One region of the Auritidibacter ignavus genome, then DNA from elsewhere that is predicted to be linked to it. Evidence: riboswitches for the same ligand, from Rfam matches in the RefSeq annotation. Region 1 holds a riboswitch; the other holds the start of a gene.
The links. A riboswitch is a leader RNA that binds a small molecule or an ion and turns the genes downstream of it on or off. The one in region 1 is predicted to bind thiamine pyrophosphate.

Region 1 (4,216 bases):
CAGTCAACGTTGTCTGCCTCGATCAAGAAGCTGGAATCCGAGCTGGGTGTGGAACTCATCCGCCGCGGTCACGCCATGGAGGGGATCACCGAGCAGGGGCACGTGGTGCTGAAGTGGGCCGAGCGCATCCTAGCCGATCATCGCTCGATGGTCGCTGAGCTCGAGTACTTCCAGCAACACCTCACGGTTCCGCTTCGCCTCAGTACCGTTCCTACCGGGCTGGCCATCGCTTCACAGCTGGTGACCACCCTGAGAAAAACACATCCGACGGTCACCGTCAGTGTCGATTCCGGGTCCAATGATCATATCCTCCACGGATTGCGCCACCGCGAGCTCGATGCAGGGATCATCCTCGATCTGGGCGCAGAAGATGACCTTTATACCCATCGTGTGGCAGAGGACCGATATCAGCTCCTGGCCAGCCGGGAGTTGCTGGACCAATACCCGGACGTGGTAGACCTGGCACAGTCTCCCTCACCTTCCATCTGCTTATCCGATCTTGCCCACATTCCGCTTGCCGTGTTGTCTCCTGCCATGCAGGCACGAAACATGCTCGATCGAGCCATGGCGCGTGTGGGAGTGGAGCTGCACCCGGCGTTGGAAACGACCACTCTCCCAACACTCCTTGCTGTGGCGACCTCCCCCCAGTTCGCTTCACTCGTGCCTCGCTCGACCTTGCAGGAGCCCAGCGTCACAGGACCCGACGCGGTGATTTTGGACCTTGATCCGCCGGTCGAGCTACCTCTGGCGCTTGCCTATCCAGCGACCTCTCCGGCACCCTCTGTCGCGGCTCTGCTAGCCAATATCAACCGCGATGAGTTAGACTGAGCTCCATGACGCGGGGTGCTTCACGTCACCACACGGAAGCTGAGAAGATACCCGTTGAACCTGATCCAGCTCGTACTGGCGAAGGGACGTCTCACCGGTTGCACCGGGTCACTGTGGTCACTGTGCGTACCCTGTGCTCTTTCCGGATGGTTCTTTCTTGTCTGCCCGAGCTGTCTGCGGGTTTCTTTTCGGCACGGTGCCACCGCGTTAACGCCCACCGTATTGGCCGTTGTGGTTCATCCCCTTGCTGGAAAGGAATAGTCACTGTGGCAGATAAATTGACCCCTCAGGCGATTCACGACGACGTGCGCGCCATCCTGACCCAGGTGAAAACCGGCCATCCGCTGGTGCATTGTTTGACCAATAACGTGGTCAAACAGGTTACCGCCAATGCCTTGTTGGCGGCCGGGGCAGCACCGGCGATGGTGGAAGACGCTGTAGAGGCCGGCGAGTTCGCCCACGTCGCTTCGGGGGTTCTGGTCAATGTCGGCACACTGACCCCCGATATCCGCCAGGCCATGACCTCAGCGGTCAGCGCCGCGCAGTCAGCCAACACCCCGTGGGTGCTCGACCCTGTTGCGGTCGGCGGGTTGAGCGTCCGCACCCAGTTTGCCCGTTCCATCCTGGACTCCCGCCCCGCTGCGATCCGTGGCAACCCCTCAGAAATCGCGGCACTAGCGGGAACCGGTTCCGGCGGGCGTGGCGTTGACTCCACCGACTCCGTGGAGGCGGTTGCCACCATTGCAGCAGGACTGAGCCACCGTAGTGGAGCAATCGTGGCCGCCTCGGGGCCCACCGACCTGGTCGTCTCCACAGTAGCGCGTACTCACGTCACCGGCGGGCACCCGATGTTGCAACAGGTCATCGGCACCGGATGCGCTTTGGGCGCCCTGACTGCCGCAACTCTGGGCGTCACGCAGTTGCCTGCCCAACACCACGCTGCCGTGGTGGCGTCCCATGCCTTGGTCTCGGCGGCTGGGACCGTTGCGGGACAGACCGCGAGCGCACCGGGACATTTTGCCGTGGCTTGGTTGGATGCCCTCCACACCCTGAGCGCCGACGACGTGCTCGAGCTGATCACCCTCGACTCCGAACAGGCCTAAAGTATGTTACGGCATTCCACCCATCTCGCTGACGCCACCGACTGGCGGCTCTACTACATCACCGATACCGAATACTCCGGTGGTCTCACTGCGGTTCCCGACGTCGTGGTCGAGGCGGTGAAAGGCGGGGCCGGTGTCGTCCAGGTCAGAGATAAGACGCTTTCCGACGAGGAGTTCGCCGAACTGACCGTGGCCTGCCAGCACGCCGTGCGCAACCAGCTAGGGCAACAACGGTTCGAACAGGTCAGGTTCTTCGTCAACGACCGGCTGGACGTGGCCCGCCAGCTGGGTTGTCACCTACACCTGGGACAGACCGATACCCCAATCTCTGAAGCTCGTGCCGTGCTCGGGGAGGAGGTGATGATTGGGTTATCTACGTCAACCCCCCGGCAGGTACGAGAGGCCGTAAACCACCAGCTGGCTGATGTGTTAGGCATCGGCCCGTTTGCTGTAACCCCCACGAAACCCGATGCTGCCACGCCCTTAGGTCTCACCGGGATCAGCCAGTGCGTTCAGGCAACAGCCGGCTCCAAGGTGAAATGTGTTGCCATTGGTGGCATCAACACCACCAATGCGGCTGATATCTATCGCAGAACCGGCGTGGACGGGATCTGTGTGGTCTCTGCTATCGCTGCAGCCAGCGATCCCGCCCAGGTGGCTGCGCAGTTATTCTCGGCGTTGCACCGTGAATAACTGTCCCAGCACAACGCTTCACCCTCCACTACTCGCCCTCGAATCATCAAGACACAGCAAAACACGGAAGGAACGAAAGGAAGGCAAGGACCGATGACATCTCGACCAGCCACCGCCTTAACCATCGCCGGAACAGATCCCTCGGGAGGAGCCGGCATTCAGGCCGATCTGAAAACCTTCACCACCCTCGGGGTGTACGGAACCTCCGCTATTACCTCGCTGATCGCACAGAACACCCAGGGCGTTCAACAGGTGATCCCCATTGGTATCGATGATCTGCGGGCTCAAATCAGCTCGGTGCTGGATGATCTGCCCATTGACGCCACGAAAATTGGGATGCTCGGCTCGGCCGAGATGGTCAAAGCCGTCGCAAAGATCATTGCCGATCGGCGTGAAGAATTCGGTGTTCTCGTCGTCGACCCGGTACTGGTAGCCACCAGCGGAGATAGCTTGTCCGATGACGATGCCGCTCTGGCGATGGTCGAGCACCTGCTTCCGTTAGCGGATGTGGTGACCCCCAACCTTCCCGAAGCTGCGTGGCTCTCCGATGCCGATGCTGAGGCCGAAAGTCTCGAACAGATGACTGAACAGGCCCACGTTGTGGCTCAGCATGGAACTGGAGCGGTGATGGTCAAAGGTGGTCACCTCTACCACGACACCCAGGAGATGACCGATGTGGTCGTCATCAACGGTGAAGCTTATTCGCTACCGATCCCCCGTGTTAGCACCCGCAATACGCACGGCACCGGGTGCACGTTGTCGTCAGCAATCGCAGCCCGGGCGGCCCTGAACGTATCCGCTCAGACCCCGCCAAGCTCCGAGGATCTGTTGGCGTGGATCAAGAAGGGCCAAACTGATCTGGCCCGCGCCCTGGCCGCTGGGGCACACTGGGAACTCTCCTATGCTCCGCAGACCGGGCACGGGCCCGTCAATCACCTCGCCCTACGGGCCTAGCCACTTAGAGTGCTTGTTGCCAGAACTCGGCTTCCAAGCGTGAGGCGGTGGCAAAGATGTGTGACAACTCGGCGAATCGCTGGTCAGACAACGGCCCCTCGCCAGCCAGCGCGTCGAGGTTGTCAACCTCTTGTTCCGAGGCTTTGACAAACTGTGGATCAATGTAGGTTTCGATCCACTCTTTATACCGGTGGTCGGGGTTTTTCTCCAGGGCCGGTGCAATCTCGGCACCGATTTCGGCGTAGCCGATCAGACACGGTGCCAGGGAGACGTACAGGTCCAGCAGGGTACCGGTCAGCGCAGTGTCGAGCACGTAGCGGGTGTAGGCCACCGTGCCAAGGTCCTCAGGGGTCGCGTTCAGTTCCTCGGGGCTGATCCCCCACTCGGCGGTCATCGAGGTGTGTAATCCGGTTTCCCAGACAATGTTCTTCAGCCCATCCATCGAATGTTGGATGCCCTCGAGCGTGTGTTGCTTATACACGGCCAGTCCGTAGGCGCGGGCAAAGTGAATCAGGAAGTGGTAGTCCTGAATCAGGTAGCGCTGGAAGGCTTCGAGTTCTAGGGATTCATCGGCCAACTTTTGGATAAATTCGTGACGAGTATAGGACTGCCACACCTCCAGGTTGGCCTGCTTCAGA
Region 2 (4,216 bases), 1.0 Mb from region 1:
AGGCCCGCTGGGTCAGCTCGGCCAGGGTCTCCAACTCGGCGAACTGCGCATCATCGTTGGCATCGGCCAACGAGCCCGGGCGTAACCCGTCTCCCAGGGAGAAGGCCACATCGTACTGGGCGAAGATCTCGCACAGCTCATCAAAGTTCTCGTACAAAAAGCTCTCCTGATGATGGCCCAGGCACCAGCCGGCCATAATCGAGCCACCGCGGGAGACAATCCCGGTCACCCGCTCGGCGGTCAACGGCACGTAGCGCAACAACACACCGGCGTGGATCGTCATGTAGTCCACACCTTGTTCGCACTGTTCGATCACCGTGTCGCGGAAGATCTCCCAGGTCAGCGCCTGGTGGTCGCCGTTGACTTTCTCCAGCGCCTGATAAATCGGCACGGTACCGATCGGTACCGGCGAGTTGCGGATAATCCACTCACGGGTGGTGTGAATGTCATCGCCGGTGGACAAATCCATCACGGTATCAGCACCCCACTGGGTGGCCCACTGCATCTTGGAGACCTCTTCAGCGATCGAGGAGGTCACCGCGGAATTTCCAATATTGGCGTTGACCTTCACACTGAAGGCCTTACCGATAATCATCGGCTCGGATTCGGGGTGGTTGACGTTATTAGGGATAATCGCCCGACCGGCGGCCACCTCGGAACGCACCAGCTCGACATCCACGCCCTCGCGCAGGGCCACGAACCGCATTTCCGGGGTGATCTGCCCGTTGCGGGCGTAGTGCATCTGGGTCACCCGACGCCCGGGCTTGGCCCGCAGCGGGGCCCGTTGGGCGCCCTGCCACTCTTGGCTGGCCGCCCCACGACGTAGCGCCTTGGCGCCGTCATCTTCCAGCTTCCGGCCGCGGGCCTGGTAGGTCTCGATATCCTCGCGAGCAGCAATCCATTGCTCGCGCAACCCGGACAAACCCCGGACCGGATCCGAGCCGGGCCCGGTGGTGCGATAGACCGTGAACGGTTCATTGCGCTCACCGTTGGGAGAATCATCCTGGCGGATGCGGGTGACCGGGACCTTAATCCCGTGCTCTTCGTCAACGAGGTAGTCAGCGCTGTGGGTGGAATAGTTCAGGGGTGAGGTATGCGTCATGCAAGAACTCCTTCTTCCTTCGCCGGCATGACCCGCACAGGTTCAAACGGTGCTCGGACAGCCTTGGTCCGATCTCAGCTCTGTGCTCAGAGCGCCCGTGAGGTCACCCACATCCTACCGAAGTTCAGGCCCATCACACGCGGTGGCCGAGGTTGTTACACCCCGGACGACCGCGTGCACAGCGTTGCCGGTATGGGGTTAGGAGCTCAGTTCTTCTCGCAGGATCGCGGCCCCAGCGCTCAAGGCACGGAGCTTGGCTCGGGCCACATCCCGTGGCAACGGGGCCATCCCGCAGTTGGTGGAGGCCCAGAGGTTTTCGGCATCCACGTGTTTCAGGGCCTGGCGCAACGTGTCAGCGACCTCTTCGGGGGTCTCCACGGTGTGGCTGGCCACATCGATCGCCCCCACCATCAGCTTCTTGCCACGCACCAGCTCAATGAGCTCGATCGGCACGTGCGAGTTGTGAGCTTCCAGCGAGACAATATCAATGCTGGACTGCTGGATCTGGGGGAAGATCTCCTCATACTGACGCCATTCCTCGCCTAGGGTCTTCTTCCACTCGGTATTGGCCTCAATCCCGTAGCCATAACAGACATGCACGGCGGTCTGACAGCTCAGCCCTTGGGCAGCCCGCTCCAGCGCCTGCACGCCCCAGGCCTTGACGTCGTCAAAGAACACGTTGAAGGCCGGCTCATCGAACTGGATAATATCCACTCCGGCTTCGGCGAGTTCTTTGGCTTCTTCATTCAGGATCTCGGCAAATTTCCAGGCCAGCTTCTCCCGGCTACCGTAGTAGTTGTCATACAACGTATCGACCATGGTCATCGGGCCGGGCAGCGCCCATTTGATCGTTGCCTCGGTGTGGGCCCGTAGCTCCCGGGCGTCCTGGACGAACACCGGCCCTTTGCGCGTGACCTCATCGACAACCACCGGCACCGAGGCGTCATAGCGCTCCCGAATCTGGACCACCTTGCGGTTTTCAAAATCCACACCGTTGAGATTCTCAATGAAGGTGGTCACGAAGTGCTGGCGGGTCTGTTCGCCGTCGCTGACGATATCGATGCCGGCACCGCGTTGCTCGGCCAGGGCCAGCAAGAGCGCGTCGCGTTTGCCTTCGGCCAGTGCCTGGTCTGCCAGTTGCCAGGGTGACCAAAGTTTTTCTGGCTCGGCCAGCCAGGAGGGTTTGGGCAGACTTCCGGCGGAGGTGGTGGGTAGAAGTTTCGTCATCGTGTGGCTCCCTGTGCGTGCGGGTGGTGGTCGGCGTACTGCGACGACCACTGTTCCAAGGTCTCCCGGTGCGGGGTGATGAGCTTCTCCAGGGCAAAGTGGCCCTGTTCCACACCGAGCCGGGAGCGTTCCTCCCGGTCATAGACCACCTGGGTTGGCGAGAAGTCAGTGTGTTCCAGGCCGGGCTGATACACCTCGCCAGCCGGGGTGTGAGCGTTGTAGATCTCGGGTCGATAAATCCGCTGGAAGGTCTCCATGGTCGCGATCGTGGAGGCTAGTTCCAGATCGGTGTAGTCGGCTTCCAGATCACCGAAGTGGTAGAACGCCAGCGGGGCAACACTCTTCGGTGGCATGAAGTAGCGGACTGCCATCCCCATCTTGGCGAAGTACTCATCGGTGCGCGAGAACTCATTCTGCCGGTACTCCACCCCCAGCACCGGGTGTTGGTGCTCGGTGCGGTGATAGGTCTTCTTGGTCGAGGCACTAATGCAGATCACCGGTAGCTTGCTGAACTGTTGCTGATAGGCCTCGGACTCTACGAAGCCCTTGAAAATATTGCCGTGGAGTACCCCGAAGTCCTCCGGTAACGGCTCATCGCGTTCGGCGTACTCGCGGGCCAGGATGCTGAAGTCGTAGTCACGCACGTAAGAGGAGAAGTTATTCCCCACCACCCCAGGGATGCGTTGCCGCGTCTGGGTGTCGATCACGGTGGTCTGTAGCATTTCGATCACCGGGAAAGAGGATTCCTCAGCGTCCTGGGACGGCAGATCGATGGCCACCGAGACAATCTCGAGCTGGACTCGGTAGCGCTGGCCACTGGCATTACCCTGGGTGATCAACTCATTGAACCGATCATCGATCATACGCAGGGCAGTGCGCAGGTTCTGCTCACGGTTTTCACCACGGGCCAGATTGGCGAAGTTGGTGGTCAGCCGGGTACCGTCCAGTGGCTGGTAGTTCTCGTCAAAGCGAGTGTGATTCAGGGTGAAAGTTATCGCTGTCATCGTGGCAACACCACCACAGCACCCGGAGCCTCGCGGTGAATCAGTAGGTGTGAAGAAGAGATCAGACGCATAATGCACTCGCCCGAGGCCAAGCGCTGGACGCGAAGCCCGGGCTCCTGTCCTTTCATAGGTCACTGCCCCTAGAGCGCCCTCGCATCTGTGAACACACACTAGGAGCACACGGCTGTGTACAAGAGTGTTCGCAGCGGTGCCCGGTCAGTTCATCGCCAGGCGCGAGGCTTCGCATGCGCGCTGCTGGGCACCAGCCTACACAAACGCTCAACGGTCTCTTCGATCATGTCAGCCCCGGCCAGTTCTCGCCGTTTGGGCAGTAACATGTCGTTGCATAACGCGCTTCGACGCGGGTTTTAGGCCGCGTGAGGCCGGATCGGCCGTACGAATTGCTCACCTGCGGCCTGTTCGTAGGCTCGGGCAGCGCGTAGCACCAGCCGGTCCTGGGTGCGGGCCGCGATGATCTGCAACCCCACCGGGAGCCCATCGGCCGGTGACACACCGCAGGGAACAGAGGCTGCCGGTTGCTGGGTCATATTAAAGGGGTAGGTATAGGGGGTCCACGAGGTCCAGAATTCGCCCTCCCAGTCGACCGGCATCTGAGAGGTGCAGTCGAAGGCGGTGATCGGCATGGTCGGTGTCACCAACAGGTCGTAGGTCTCGTGAAAAGCACCCATGGTCATGCCCAGATCCATCCGGACGGCTTGGGCGCTAAGGTAGTCCAGTGCAGAGGCGTGGTGATATTTCTCGATTCCCTGACGCAGCCCAGGATCGATAGCCTCCAGGGCGTTGGGGCCGTAGGCTTCAAGCACTTTGGCGGCTCCGGTAAACCACAACAGCTGAAACGGCTCAATCGGATCACTGATCGGGG

Region 2: another riboswitch for thiamine pyrophosphate. It lies ahead of thiC (phosphomethylpyrimidine synthase ThiC); the one in region 1 lies ahead of thiM (hydroxyethylthiazole kinase).

The regions. Positions count from the first base shown of each region.
Region 1 covers NZ_CP122564.1:929,142-933,357, forward strand. The annotation lists gene QDX22_RS04085 (LysR family transcriptional regulator) at 1-828, shown strand, start outside; TPP riboswitch at 830-932, shown strand; gene thiM (hydroxyethylthiazole kinase) at 1,095-1,931, shown strand; gene thiE (thiamine phosphate synthase) at 1,935-2,624, shown strand; gene thiD (bifunctional hydroxymethylpyrimidine kinase/phosphomethylpyrimidine kinase) at 2,718-3,578, shown strand; gene QDX22_RS04105 (TenA family protein) at 3,583-4,216, opposite strand, start outside.
Region 2 covers NZ_CP122564.1:1,977,023-1,981,238, reverse strand. The annotation lists gene thiC (phosphomethylpyrimidine synthase ThiC) at 1-1,102, opposite strand, end outside; TPP riboswitch at 1,100-1,211, opposite strand; gene QDX22_RS09055 (methionine synthase) at 1,301-2,329, opposite strand; gene QDX22_RS09050 (putative oxygenase MesX) at 2,326-3,333, opposite strand; gene QDX22_RS09045 (amidase) at 3,702-4,216, opposite strand, start outside.